DNA from 4 places in the Streptomyces sp. R818 genome. Region 1 is predicted to be linked to each of the others. Evidence: riboswitches for the same ligand, from Rfam matches in the RefSeq annotation. Region 1 holds a riboswitch; each other region holds the start of a gene.
The links. A riboswitch is a leader RNA that binds a small molecule or an ion and turns the genes downstream of it on or off. The one in region 1 is predicted to bind cyclic di-AMP.
Positions count from the first base shown of each region.

Region 1 (3,504 bases):
GGAGCGGTAGTTCTGCTCCAGGAGGATCGTCGTCGCGTCCGTGTAGTCCTCCTCGAACTGGAGGATGTTGCGGATGGTGGCGCCGCGGAACGCGTAGATCGACTGGTCCGCGTCACCGACGACGCACAGCTCGGCGGGGTCGGCGTCCTCCCCCTCCGTGGGCCCGACCAGCTCGCGCACGAGGGCGTACTGCGCGTGGTTGGTGTCCTGGTACTCGTCGACCAGGACGTGGCGGAAGCGGCGGCGGTAGTGCTCGGCGACGTCGGGGAACGCGCGCAGCAGGTTGACCGTCGTCATGATCAGGTCGTCGAAGTCGAGGGCGTTGGCCTCACGAAGCCGCGACTGGTACATCGCGTACGCCTGGGCGACGGACTTCTCAAAGCCGTCGGCGGCGGTCTTGGCGAAGTCCTCCTCGTCGATCAGCTCGTTCTTCAGATTCGAGATCTTGGCGCTGAAGGACTTCGGCGGGAACTTCTTCGGGTCCAGCTCCAGGTCGCGGCAGACCAGGGCCATGAGCCGCTTGCTGTCGGCGGCGTCGTAGATCGAGAACGACGACGTGAAGCCGAGCTTCTTCGACTCGCAGCGCAGGATGCGCACGCAGGCGCTGTGGAAGGTGGAGACCCACATCGCGTTGGCCCGCGGGCCCACCAGGGACTCGACGCGCTCCTTCATCTCGCCCGCGGCCTTGTTGGTGAAGGTGATCGCGAGGATCTGGCCGGGGTGCACGCCGCGCTCGGCGAGGAGGTAGGCGATGCGGTGGGTGAGGACGCGGGTCTTGCCGGAACCGGCGCCCGCGACGATGAGCAGGGGCGAGCCGCCGTGCACGACGGCCGCCCGCTGGTTCTCGTTCAGCCCCTCGAGCAGCGCCGCCGGGTCGAGCGCCGGGCGGGGCGCGCCGCCGCGGTAGTACGCGTCCCTGGCCGGGGGCGCGTCGAACTTCCCGCCGAACAGGTCGTCCGGGATCGGCTCGGGCTCCGGTCCTTCGTGCTCGCTGTCGGGCGGCGGCGGGGGCCCATCGGTCCGGTTCTGGAGGCCCGCCAGGAAGCTGTCGTCAAAGAGGCTGCTCATCGCCGTACGAGTCTAGGCCGCCCCACTGACACGCCGCCCCCTCCTTCCGGACACCGCGCCCCGCTGTCGTCAACGTCACGGCGAAAGGCGGCTCCACGCGCGCGTGGAGCCACCCGCGTATGCCGAAGGTCACGAAAATGTATCGGGCATATCGAACAACGTCCTTCACAGCAGCAACACGAGTTGGCTACGGTGCTGCGCGGGCCGTCCGTCCCCACGACCGCGAGCGCCGCGGCGAGCGGGCAGCCCCCGCCGAGTCCCGTACGCCGTGAGGCAGGGAACCGGGGACCCACCGACCTTGGGGTGAATCGGCCCGAAGGCCCGTCGTCGATGTCAGCGGCATCGACAGCGGGCAGCAGGCCGTAGGGCAGCCTTCCGTACGCCCGAACCCGACAGCTAACCCGGTAGGCGGACCACGGAAGGAGTCGCCAGCCTTGGCGTCGCACCGCAAGCCGCGCACGCGCTCCCGGATGACCGGTGGCCTGCGCACCACCCCCGCGGTCGGGATCACGACCGCCGCCCTCACCTCGGTCGCCCTGCTCTCGCAGACCGCGCAGGCAGCGCCCGCGCCGGCGAGGCCGAGCCTCGAAGAGGTGCAGAAGAAGGTCGACAGCCTGTACCGGCAGGCCGAGACCGCCACGCAGAAGTACAACGCCGCCAAGGAGCAGGCCGACAGCAAGAAGCGGCAGGTCGACAGGCTCCTCGACGACATCGCGAAGCGGACCGACCAGATGAACACGGCCCGCCAGGAGCTGGGCCGGTTCGCCGCCGAGCAGTACCGGACGGGCGGGATGAGCGACACCGCGACGATGCTCCTCGCGGACGATCCCGAGGACTACTTCGCGCAGGACCGGCTGCTCAGCCGTATGACGGCCGACCAGAAAAAGGCCGTCGACGACTACCAGGAGCAGCAGCGGGCGACCGCGAAGAAACGCACCGAGGCGCAGGAGAACCTGCGTCAGCTCACCTCTTCGCAGACCGATCTCCGGACGTCGAAGCAGAGCGTGCAGTCGAAGCTCTCCGACGCGCGCGAGCTGCTCTCCAAGCTGACCGCGGAGGAGAAGCGGCGGCTCGCCGCGATCGAGAAGAAGAAGCAGGAGGCGGCCCGCAGACAGGCCGCCGAGCTGGCGGCGAAGCAGAAGGCCGAGGAGGAGCGCGAGCGCAAGGCGGCGGAGGAGGCGGCGGCCCAGGAGCAGGCCGACTCGGGCGCCGGGTCCACGGGGGCCACGGGGTCCACGGGATCGGGCTCGACGGGGTCGGACTCCTCCGGCAGCACCTCGTCCGGTTACGCGGCCAAGGCGGCGCAGGCGCTCGCCTTCGCCAAGGCCCAGGAGGGCAAGCCGTACGTGTGGGGGGCCACGGGCCCGGACTCGTACGACTGCTCGGGGCTCACCCAGGCGGCGTGGAAGGCCGCCGGGATCTCGCTGCCGCGCACCACCTGGGACCAGGTGGAGTTCGGCACGACGGTCGCGCTCTCCGACATCCAACCCGGTGACCTGGTCTTCTTCTACGACGACATCAGCCACGTCGGTCTCTACCTCGGCGACGGCATGATGATCCACGCGCCGAAGCCGGGCGCGTACGTCCGCGAGGAGTCGATCTACTACGACGGCACGTCCTCGATCCACAGCGTCGTGCGGCCCGCCTGACACCGGCCGGGCCGGGTTCGGGCGGTGCGGCACCGCCCGGCCCCCGGCCCCGGAGCACGTGCGGGGCTCAGGTCCAGAGCACGGCGATGAAGATGTTGGCGAGGGTGAGCCCGCCGACGGCCGCGAACAGGCCCTTCTCCGCCTTCTCCTCGTCCCGCTTCACGTAGACGATGCCGAGGATGACGACCAGGATCGCCAGCTTCACGCCGATCTTGATGTTGTTCACGGTGTTGTCGTCGGCCTGGTTGAGGCCGACGAGGGCGACACCGGTCACCAGCATGGTCAGGGCGCCGTGCAGCATCGCCTTGTTGAACCGGGCTTCGCCCCGGCCCAGCGCCGTCATCTGCGTGAGGAAGCCGCCGAGCAGCGCGGCGATGCCGATGATGTGCAGGCCGACGAAGAAATGGATGAGTACGTCCATGGTTGCGGAGCCTAATGGGGTGCTTGTCGCGCTCCGACAGCGGGCGGTGCCGGACAGCGGGCTGTCACTCTCCGCCACCACCCGCAACAAAGGGGGCAGTTGCGAACAATGCGCGGCCGACCCGTGACGCCGAGGTTTAGCGTCCTTGCTCAGGTGACCGGCTCCCCACCGCCGCCCGGGCCAGGGGCGGCAGCCGGACACCACCGCCGAGAAGAGGTCCGGCGGCGACCCGCTCCCCCTGTGCGGGTCGCCGCCGGACGTGCGAGCAGGCGGCAGTACGACCGGAAGGACGTGGCACTTCGTGCCGGCAGCGCATCGCAGGCCCCGCAAGCGTTCGCTCAATGGCAGTACGGTCCGCACCGCGGC
Region 1 is NZ_JAOCNE010000010.1:133,714-137,217, forward strand. Features, by position in the region: gene pcrA (DNA helicase PcrA) at 1-1,068, opposite strand, end outside; cyclic di-AMP (ydaO/yuaA leader) riboswitch at 1,309-1,494, shown strand; gene N5I75_RS24670 (C40 family peptidase) at 1,503-2,717, shown strand; gene N5I75_RS24675 (hypothetical protein) at 2,785-3,138, opposite strand; gene N5I75_RS24680 (C40 family peptidase) at 3,440-3,504, shown strand, end outside.

Region 2 (3,504 bases), on a different contig from region 1:
GTCGTCCTCGAACAGCGGGTCCTCGATGGAGACGAGCGGGTACGCGTCGACCAGCTCGGCGTAGTACTCGGTCATCTCGGCGGCCGAGCGCTGCTTGCCCTCGAACTCGTACACGCCGTCCTTGTAGAACTCGGAGGCGGCGACGTCGAGCGCGAGCGCGACCTGCTGGCCGGGGACGTAACCGGCCTCCTTGATCGCCTCGAGGATGAGGTCGAGCGCGGCGCGGTTCGACTCCAGGTTCGGGGCGAAGCCGCCCTCGTCGCCGAGGCCGGTGGACAGGCCCTTGGTCTTCAGCACCTTCTTGAGGGTGTGGTAGACCTCGGTGCCCCAGCGCAGCGCCTCGGAGAAGGACTCCGCGCCGATCGGGGCGATCATGAACTCCTGGATGTCGACGTTGGAGTCGGCGTGCGACCCGCCGTTCAGGATGTTCATCATCGGGACGGGCAGCAGGTGCGCGTTCGGACCGCCCAGGTAGCGGAAGAGCGGCAGGTCGCTGGCCTCGGACGCGGCGTGCGCGACGGCGAGGGAGACGCCCAGGATGGCGTTGGCGCCGAGCGAGCCCTTGTTGTCGGTGGCGTCCAGGTCGAACATCGCCTGGTCGATCAGGCGCTGCTCGGTGGCGTCGTAGCCGACCAGCTCCGGGCCGATCTGCTCGATGACGGCGAGGACGGCCTTCTCGACGCCCTTGCCCTGGTAACGGTTGGGGTCACCGTCACGGAGTTCGATGGCCTCGAAGGCACCGGTGGAGGCGCCCGACGGGACAGCAGCACGACCCGTGCTGCCGTCGTCGAGGCCGACCTCGACCTCGACCGTGGGGTTGCCTCGGGAGTCCAGGATTTCCCGGGCTACGACGACGTCGATGGACGGCACGAGCATCTCCTTCTGGGATGTGACACAACTGTGCGGACGGCGTGGCCCGCACCCTGAGCCTAACCGGCCCAGGGGCATCAGCCAGTCGACCGCCCGTGTTGTGGACAACGCCGATAGCGAAATGTTTCTTAACGGAACAAAGACGGCGACCCCCGTTCCGCCGCGCAGATGCGGCGGAACGGGGGTCGCCGGAGCGAGCGGCCGTTGCGAGCGCCGGCCCGGCATCCGCCGATGCCGAGTCGTCGTGCTCCAAGGGTCTTACTTGAGGTGCAGCTGCTGACCCGGGTAGATCAGGTCGGCGTCGGCGACGATGTCCTTGTTGAGCTTGAACACCTTCTGCCAGTTGGTGCCGTGCGCCTCGGCGATCTTGCTGAGGGTGTCGCCGGTGACGACCTTGTACTCGCCGTCGCCCTTCTCGACCTTCTTGCCGGTCGGGGTGGTGACGGTGTCCTTCTTGGTCTCCTGCTGCGGCTGAGCCTGCTGCTGCGGCTGCTGACGCGGCTGCGAGCGGGTCGTCGTCGAGGACTCCGAGCGCTCCTGCTGCTGCGGCTGCTGCGAGGACTGCGACTCGACCGGAGCGGAGTTGCCGGTGGAGGCGCCGGACAGGCCCACACCGCAGCTCGGCCAGGCACCCTTGCCCTGCGAGGCGAGGACCTTCTCGGCGACCGATATCTGCTGCGCCTTGGACGCCTGGTCGGCGGAGGACGCGTAGGCGGTGCCTCCGTACGCGGCCCACGTCGAGGCGGAGAACTGCAGACCGCCGTAGTAGCCGTTGCCGGTGTTGATCGACCAGTTGCCGCCGGACTCGCAGGAGGCGACCTGGTCCCACTCGGAGGTGGAGGCGGCGGAGGCGCCCGTGGCACCCATCAGCGGAACGGCGACGGCGGCACCGGCGACACCGGCGAGCGTGGCGACACGGACGGCCTTGGACGGGCGGCGGTGCTTGCCCTTGCTGGAAAGCAGCATGAAGGAATCCCCTCACCGACGCCTACGAGGTGAGCTGTCGGGTGCGGACCAGTGAGTGTCCGGCGCGCAACCTAGTGCGCGGCTTAACCCCAAGCCGGTTTCCCGGCACTTACCTTGGGTCCCCCGCTCCTGCCTACGGCGCTTACGCGTCGACTGTTCCCGTACGGACGTTGGCAGGATTCGGCGTGACGTCCGTCGGGGCCCGCTGTGGCGAGCGGTGACGACGTTAAGCAGTCGATCCGCCCGATTTCAAAGACGATCAGGGTGTTTGAGACTCATGTCTCACTCTCGCAAAAGCGGACATAGGCGCCTCAACCCGCCCCAATTTTCAGTTACTTTTCATCCGTTTCGAGGCCAAGATCCAGACTCTGACCAGGAAGGATGAGGTCCGGATCGGCGCCGACCGTCTTCTTGTTGAGGTCATAGAGGGCATTCCACCCTCCGTCGATGTTCTGCGCGTCCGCGATGTCCGTCAGGTTGTCGCCGGAGCGGACCGTGTACGCGGCCTCGGAGCGGACTTCCTCGCGGGAGGCGTGACGACCCTCACTCTGGCGGGAGACGGCGGTGTCGTCGGCGGCGCGGTCGCCGCGGTGGCGGCCGGCGGAGGACGCGTCCGGGTCGACGGTGGAAGTGGCGTCCGTCTGGCCGGACTTGCCCGAGTTGTCACCTTCGGCGGTGCCGCTCGGCTCGTCGCCCGCCTTGTCACCGCGGGTATCGGCGGTGGCTCCGGCCGACGGGGTGTCAGACGCGGCGGGCGTCCCACCGTCCTCGGAGCCGGATCCGTCGCCGCCGACCGCGCTCGACTCATCGGCGCCGGACGCGTCACTCGCGCCCGAGTCCTGGTGACTCTTCTCTCTTGTGGAGTCCGAGGAGTCTGCGGAGTCCGACGCGTCCGAAGAGCCCGACGTGTCCGAGGAGCCGGACGAACTCGACGAGGCCGACGCATCCGAGGAGCGCGCCGAGCCGGAGGCGTCCGGCGGCGACTGGGCGAGGCCGGACGGGCGCGGCGAGGCGCTCACCCCCGGGTCCACCTCGGCCGCGTCGTCGCTCTGCGTCAGACCGGCCACGAGGGAGCAGCTCGGCCAGACGCCGGGCCCCTTGGCCTGGAGCGCCTTCTCGGCGACGGCTATCTGCTGCGATCTGCTGGCCTCGTCGGCGCTCGGGGCGTAGTCGAGGCCCCCGTACTGCTCCCACGTCTCCTGCGACACCTGCAGTCCGCCGTAGTAGCCGTCCCCCGCGTCGAGGCTCCACTGCCCGCCGGACTCGCACTCGGCGAGCTTGTCCCAGGTGGTGGCGGAGGCGGCGTTCGCGCCGGTCGCCGCGAGCAGCGGGATCGCGATGGCGCTGCCGGTGACACCGGCGGCGACGACCAGAGCGGGGGCCTGACGAGGGCGACGGTGACGACCGTTCCCGGAGAGCATGCGGTTGCCTTTCGCGAGACTGATGCAGCACGCGACAGGAGTGGCGGGAGTGGTGCCGGTTGTGCCTGTGTCGCGATGACTGGTGAACGTAGCGGGACTCGAACGCTTGTCACAAGTCGATGCAGCGTAGATCACGTGAAAGTCACGAAGTTGAGAAACTGTCAGGTTCAGTGGGTGTGCGCCCGGGTGCGCTCGGGGGTGAACTGCACTGGCAGCGTGCGCAGTCCGCGCATGATGAGCCCGCCGC
Region 2 is NZ_JAOCNE010000006.1:260,030-263,533, reverse strand. Features, by position in the region: gene eno (phosphopyruvate hydratase) at 1-870, opposite strand, end outside; gene N5I75_RS17560 (transglycosylase family protein) at 1,129-1,836, opposite strand; cyclic di-AMP (ydaO/yuaA leader) riboswitch at 1,841-1,987, opposite strand; gene N5I75_RS17555 (transglycosylase family protein) at 2,169-3,257, opposite strand; gene N5I75_RS17550 (cytochrome P450 family protein) at 3,425-3,504, opposite strand, start outside.
Region 2: another riboswitch for cyclic di-AMP. It lies ahead of N5I75_RS17560 (transglycosylase family protein); the one in region 1 lies ahead of N5I75_RS24670 (C40 family peptidase).

Region 3 (3,504 bases), on a different contig from region 1:
AAATGGTCGAGAACAACCACATCCAGATCAGAAGTGTTCGGAAATGAAAACACAACGAAAGGGCCGGTGAGGCCGATGTGGCCACCCGCGGAGAATGGGAGCACCTGAATCCGGACATGTTCCATATGTGCCACCTCGGCCAGGTGTGCCACCTGCCGCCGCAGAATCCCCGGTCCTCCCACTTCGCGGCGCAATACCCCTTCGTCGAGCACCGCGCTCAACTGCAACGGGGGCTGCGCCCGCAGCACTTCCTGACGTGCGAGCCGCACTTCGACCAGCGCCTCGACATGTGAGTCGGGCGAGTCCGGCAGCACGGAACGTGTGACCGCGCGCGCATACTCGGGTGTCTGCAGAAGCCCCGGCACCACGCTCGTCTCCAGCGTCCGGATCCGGCACGCCTGCGACTCCAGGCTGATGAAGTCGCGGTACGACGGCGGCAGCAGCCCCCGGTACGCCTGCCACCAGTGCTGACCGCCCGTATCCTCCGCACCGGCCAGCGCCACGACGAGGTCGCGCCGGTGCGGATCGGCTGTCTCGAACGCGTCGAGCAACCGCAGCACGTCCGACGCTTTCACGCCGCTGCGTCCTGTCTCGATCCGGCTCACCTTCGACTGGTGCCAGCCGACGAGCCGGGCCGCCTGGCCGCTCGTCAGACCGGCCTGGACTCGTAACGCGCGCAGCTCCGAACCGAGTTTGCGACGACGCACCGCGGGACCGTACTTCATGCCGACTCCTCAACGCTCCACGGGCCGCGTCACCGGGCTCCTTCCCATCCCGATCAGCACGGCCTTTGAGCAGACGGTAGAGGAACCGGTGTGCGCGCGCCCAAATACGGTCTACCGTCGCAGAGTTCACCGCATCGAGCGACAGATATATGCATTTCTCGCGGGATCGTCAGCACCGGAGGGCATCCAGATGGCAGTCTGGCGCGAAGCAGAAGTCGGAGGCCGCACGCCAGCGCACCGCCAGAGTCGCAGGTGCGGCCCCGGTGGGAAAGGGACGACGTCGCCATGGCAGACCACCAGGAAGCATCCGTCACGCTGCCGAGCACCGCCGCCTCGGTCTCCGCCGCCCGCCGGTACGTGAGCACCGTGCTGGCCGAGTGGGGGCTGCCGGGGGACACCGACGCGGCGGACACGGTGCGCCTGATCGTCTCGGAGCTCGCGACCAACGCCGTGCAGCACACCCTGGGCCAGTCGCCCACGTTCACCATCGACGTGGAGCTCGAACGCGACGAACAGCTGCGGATCGGCGTCACCGACAGCCACCCGCGCTATCCCAAGCGACTTCCCGCCGCCGTCGCGCAGGACAACGGGCGGGGCATGGTGATCGTCCGCAGCCTCACCGCGGAGTGCGGCGGACGCCTGTCGGTCGCGCCCACGGCGGAGGGCGGCAAGACCGTATGGATCTCGCTGCCGTGGATCACCGGGCTCAACGGCGGCGTGTCCCGCCGCGGCACCGCCTGCTGAGGCGGTGTGGCCGGGTCACACGTGTGCGCGTGGGTGTGGGGACGTGCCCGGCGCCAGGCCCGCCCCCACGGTGTCACGCAAGGGCGCGCTCAGCGCACCCGGCCGTACCAGACGCTCTTCGTCCAGATCTTCTGCAGCCGCACGACGTCACCGGTCTTCGGCGAGTGCCAGATGCGTCCCTTCCCGGCGTAGATGCCGACGTGGTAGACGCTCCGGCCCGAATGGAAGAAGACCAGGTCACCTGTCTTGCGGTGGGACGCGGAGACATGACGGGTCTTGTTGTACTGCTGGGCCGCGGTGCGCGGCAGTTTCTTCCCCGCCCGCTTGAACGAGTAGAGCGTGAGCCCCGAGCAGTCGAACCAGTGCGGGCCCGAAGCCCCCCACTTGTACGGTGCACCCTTCTTCGAGGCCGCGACCTTCAGAGCCTTGGTCGAGGCCGTGGCCGCCGCTGCCTCGGACGCGGTGCCGGGGACCATCAGCCCCGCACCGGCGACCGCCAGTGTGAGGGCCGACGCGGTGCCGGCCCGGGTCAGCAGCGACGGAACACGATTGAGCGCAGTCATGCGCAACCCTTCGTCAGCCGCCTGTGAAGGATGACCTGTCGGGTTCGGGCAGGCGAAGATGCCCGGCCGCGTGCGCGGCTTCACCCCAAGGGCCGCTCGGACACCACCTTCGTCAAGGTGGGCCGGTGGCCCGTCGTGCCTGGGTCCTCCACTCCTGCCGATGCACTTCTGTCGACCTGGCATCCGTACGGCGGCAGGACTCGGCGTCCGCACGGACCGCCCCGCCGCGGCGGCGGGGGCTTGTCGTCGTCGAAGGGATCTTCACGCACATGTGGGGTGGAATCCGAGTTGAACCGGCGGTAAGTGAGGCTCCTCACGCTTGACCCGTTCAGGTGGACAGTGCGCCTTTCGAGCCCCGGCAACGACCCCCGACCACGCGCGCACCAGGCACGGAACGCCTGATTCCGCTGTGCGCGTACGGCCGGAGCGCAACTCGGGCCGCCTCGTCGACGTACGGGAATCTAGGCTGTTCGGCGGTCCACCATCTGGGCCGTTTCGGTATGGGCGCCGACCGTTCGTGTCGAAAGCGACCGAAGGGGACCTCGACCGACCGCGGTTGACCGAACTCGACCTTCGATGACCTCACGCGACCGTCTCAGGCGGCAAAGTGATCCGCTGAGTGCGCCTCTCACCGTCGAGGACGCGCAGAGCCCGCTCCAGGGTTGCGGCGTGCACCTCGCTCTCACCCCTTCGGTGCATCAGTTCGAGCGCCTCGCGCAGCTCCGTCGCCCGGCTCACCAGCGCCTGCGCCGCGCGCAGCCCCCGGTACGTGTCCTCGCCGCGCGCCGGATTGATACGGGCGAGCAGGTCGACCACCGCCAGATAGCTGTCCACGAGCGCGCACTCGGCGCGGGTCAGGGCGGGCAGGGGCGGAAGTTCGGGCGGGAACACCGGCGGGTCACCGCCCGGCCTGCGCGCCGGGCACGCTCCCGCGGTTCCGCACGACCCGGTCCACCAGGCCGTACTCCACCGCCTGCCGCGCGTCGAGCACGGTGTCCCGCTCGATGTCCCGGCTGACGCGCTCCCGCTCCTGCCCGGTGTGGCGCGCGAGCAGCTCCTCGAGCCGCTCACGCGTCCGCACCATCTCGCGGGCCTGGATCTCCAGATCGGTGGGCTGGCCCCGCGCGGGCTCGGGCAGCGCCGGCTGGTCGAGCACCAGGCGGGCGCCCGGCAGCATCAGGCGTTTGCCCGGCGCCCCGGCCGCGAGCAGCACGGCGGCGACGGACGCGGCCTGCCCGAGACACACCGTCTCCACCTCGCAACTGACGTATCGCATCGTGTCGTAGACCGCCGTCATCGCGCTGAACGAGCCGCCGGGGGAGTTGATGTACAGCGAGATGTCGCGGTCGGGCGCCGCGTACTCCAGGTGCATGAACTGGGCCATCACGTCGTTGGCCGACGTGTCGTCGATCGGCGTCCCGAGCAGCACGATGCGCTCCTCGAGCAGCTTCGCGTACGGGTCGAGCGTGCGG
Region 3 is NZ_JAOCNE010000013.1:302,236-305,739, reverse strand. Features, by position in the region: gene N5I75_RS30820 (helix-turn-helix domain-containing protein) at 1-725, opposite strand, end outside; gene N5I75_RS30815 (ATP-binding protein) at 1,011-1,469, shown strand; gene N5I75_RS30810 (C40 family peptidase) at 1,559-2,032, opposite strand; cyclic di-AMP (ydaO/yuaA leader) riboswitch at 2,036-2,224, opposite strand; gene N5I75_RS30805 (hypothetical protein) at 2,615-2,923, opposite strand; gene N5I75_RS30800 (ATP-dependent Clp protease proteolytic subunit) at 2,931-3,504, opposite strand, start outside.
Region 3: another riboswitch for cyclic di-AMP. It lies ahead of N5I75_RS30810 (C40 family peptidase); the one in region 1 lies ahead of N5I75_RS24670 (C40 family peptidase).

Region 4 (3,504 bases), on a different contig from region 1:
CGCGTCCGTGAGGCGGGCAATCTCCTCGTCCGTGAGGGTCAGGTCCGCCACCGCGAGCAGCGCGGGCAGCTGCTCGACCGTGCGCGCGGACGCGATCGGCGCGGCCACGGTGGGCCGCGCGGCGAGCCAGGCCAGGGCGACGGTGGCGATCTCGGCGCCGTGCTCCTGCGCGATCTCGTCGAGGGCGGTGAGGACCTTCTGGCCGCGCTCGGTCTCCAGGTGCTTGGCGGCGCCGCCCGCGCGCTGGCTGTCCACCTGGACGCCGGGCCGGTACTTGCCGGTCAGGAAGCCGGAGGCGAGCGCGTAGTACGGGACGGCGGCGAGCCCGGCGCGCGAAGCGATGTCCTGGCGGCGGCCCTCGTAGGTGTCGCGGGAGACGAGGTTGTAGTGCGGCTGGATGGCGACGTAGCGGGCGACGCCCTCGCGGTCGGAGAAGTCGAGGGACTCCTGGAGGCGGTCCGGCGAGATGTTCGAGACGGCGATCTCGCGCACCTTGCCCGCCGTCACCAGCTCGTCGAGCGCGCCGATGATCTCCTCGACGGGGATCGACTCGTCGTCGTCGAAGTGCGTGTAGTACAGGTCGATGTGGTCGGTGCCGAGGCGGCCGAGGGAGGCGTCGGCGGCGGCCTTGATGTTGGCGGCGTGCAGGCCCTTGAAGTCGGGGTGGCGGGCGACCTTGGTGGCGATGACGACGTCGTCGCGGTTGCCCCGCGCCCTGAGCCACTTGCCGATGATCGTCTCCGACTCGCCGCCGTGGTTGCCCTCGATCCAGGCGGAGTACGAGTCGGCCGTGTCGATGAAGTTGCCGCCGCCGGCGGTGTAGGCGTCGAGCACCTCGAAGGAGGTGGCCTCGTCGGCGGTCCAGCCGAACACGTTGCCGCCGAGGGCGAGCGGGAAGACCTCCAGGTCGGAGGCGCCGAGCTTGCGCAGGGGAGAAGAAGTCATGCCGTCATTCAACGCCCCTGCGGAAGCGGGTGTTCCGTCAGGCGCGCATCAGAGTGCCAGACCCTTGCCGCGCAGCCAGGCCGCCGGGTCGACGCCGGTCGCGTCCCCGCCGGGGTGGACCTCCAGGTGGAGGTGGTCGCCGGTGACGTTGCCGGTGGCGCCGACGCGGCCGATGACGTCGCCGGTGGAGACCTTCTGGCCGACGCTGACGTTGAGCGAGGACTGGTGGCAGAACCACAGCTCGGTGCCGTCGTCGAGGGTGAGGATCGTGCGGTAGCCGTACGCGCCCGCCCAGCCGGCCTCGGTGATGGTGCCGCCGTGGATGGCGTAGATCGGCGTGCCGGTGGGGGCGGCGAAGTCCAGGCCCGTGTGGTAGCCGGAGGACCAGAGCGAGCCGGGCTGTCCGAAGGTGCCGGTCAGCGTGTAGGAGGCGACGGGGAGCTTGTAGCTCTTGGCCAGCTTGGCGAGGCGCTCGGCCTCGGCCTTCTTCTTGGCCTCCTCCTCCGCCTTCTTCTTCTCGGCGGCGGCCTTGGCCTCGGCCTTCTCCCGCTTCGCTGCGGCTTCCTCGGCGGCCTTCTTCGCGGCGGCCTCCTCGGCGGCGGCCTGCGCCTTGGCGTCGGCGGCGTCCTGCTGCGTCTCGGCCTGCTGCATGATGCGGGCGCGCAGCGCCTCGCCGGCGTCCGACTGCCCGCCGCTCATGGCGGTGAGGGGCGCGGCCTCCGCGGCTTCGGCAGGGGCGTCGTCGGCCATCAGCGCGCTCACGCCGGGCAGCGACTTCGCCTCCGGCAGGGCGTCCGTGACCGCCGAGAGGTCGGGCATGGATATCTGGACGGCGGGCTTGCCGCCCTGCGCGGTGGCGATGCCGCCCGCGCCGACGGCGGCGATCACGCCGACGCCGAGGACCGTGGAGCTGCGCGCGAGGCCGCCGCGCTGCCGGGCCACGCGGTGCTTGCCGCGGACGGGGCGGACGGACTCCTCGGTGGGGTTCCACTCCTCGAAGCTCGTGCGCGGGGCGGCGTAGTCGCCGTCGGCCGGCTGGGCGGGGTACCCGGAGAGTTCGGGGGCAGGACGGTTCGACGCCACGGGGGCGCTCTCCTTTCCTTCCTTCTCGCCTACCGGGTTAGCTGACGGGTTCGGAGCAGGAAGGTCTCCTACGAGCACGGTCCGGCGCCCGGAAAGCGTCGGAACGATGCCTGATTCACCCCAAGTTGGTGGTTCCCCGGCTCCCTTGCGGGATTAGGCGCGTGCGCACGGAGCCGTCGCTTGTGACGGCTGGGACGACCGCGCTGCGTTATCGAACGTTAATAGACAGCGGACAGTAATTCCAAGCCGTTCTAGCCCCGTTAAACCTGACAGTTTCTGACGTAGTGTCAATTGTTATGCGCAGCGACGCCGTTCGGTCACCCCTGGTGATGTCGATCAAGAACAGCGGTCAGGGACGGCGTACGGCGAGCAGCGCCATGTCGTCGCTGGCGCCGCCCCCGGTGTGCAGGCGCACCTCGTCGGCGAGCGTCACGAGGAGCTCGTCGGGCCCCGGGAAGACGCGTCCGGCGAGCCGGGCCGCCGGATCGTAGAAGACCCCCTTCGTGTCGCGCGCCTCGGAGAGCCCGTCCGTGTAGAGCAGCAGCGTCGCCGCGGGCGGGAACTCCGCCTCGGTCGCCCGGTCCGGCCAGGAGCCGAGCTCGCCGAGGCCGAGCGGGAGCGCCGCCTCGGCGGGGCTGATCACCCGGACCTGCCCGTCGCCGTGCAGCACGATCGGCTCGGGGTGGCCGCGGTTGAGGACGCGCAGGAGGTCGCCGCCGTGCGGGATCTCCGCGAGCACGGCGGTGGTGAACCCCTCGAAGTCGTCGATGCCGCGCCGCCGCGACCCCTCCCGGGCCAGCGCCCGCTCCAGGCGCTGGGCGACCGCCTCCAGGCTGTCCTCCTGCTCGGCGGCCTCCCGGAACGCCCCGATGACGACGGCGACGGCGGCGACCGCGCCCATGCCCTTGCCGCGGACGTCGCCCACGACTATCCGTACGCCGTGCGGGGTGTCCTGCACCGCGTACAGATCGCCGCCGATGAACGCGTCGGCCTGCGCCGCCTCGTACCGCGCCGCGATGGCGAGGCCGCCGATCCGTCCGGCCGGCCGCGGCAGCACCGCGGACTGGGCCGCCGCCGCGATCTGCCGCGCGGACGCCAGCTCCTCGTCGCTGCGCCGCTTGATCCGGTTGAGGAAACAGGCCAGGACGCAGACGGTGGCGACGGTCGCCATCTCCGTCCAGACGCCGCTGTGGAACGCCGTGTATCGGAGGTGTACGGCGACGATGGCGCCGATCGAGGCGACCCCGGCCGCGATGGTGCTGCCCAGCGAAAAGAACGGCGCGGCGACCAGCGGCGCCGCGCTGAAGAGGGGCGAGCCCGCGAACCCGGACGGCGTGCAGTACTCGTAGACCGCGCCGCCGATGATCAGCAGCAGGGGCAGGATGCGCAGGAAGAAGGGCGTGCCGGGGGCGTCCGCCGGATGCCTGTGCCGCCCTCCTCGCTGCCCCACCACGTGTCTCCTGCCGTCCGCGCCCG
Region 4 is NZ_JAOCNE010000012.1:27,199-30,702, forward strand. Features, by position in the region: gene N5I75_RS26480 (aldo/keto reductase) at 1-945, opposite strand, end outside; gene N5I75_RS26485 (M23 family metallopeptidase) at 994-2,028, opposite strand; cyclic di-AMP (ydaO/yuaA leader) riboswitch at 2,040-2,198, opposite strand; gene N5I75_RS26490 (PP2C family protein-serine/threonine phosphatase) at 2,378-3,478, opposite strand.
Region 4: another riboswitch for cyclic di-AMP. It lies ahead of N5I75_RS26485 (M23 family metallopeptidase); the one in region 1 lies ahead of N5I75_RS24670 (C40 family peptidase).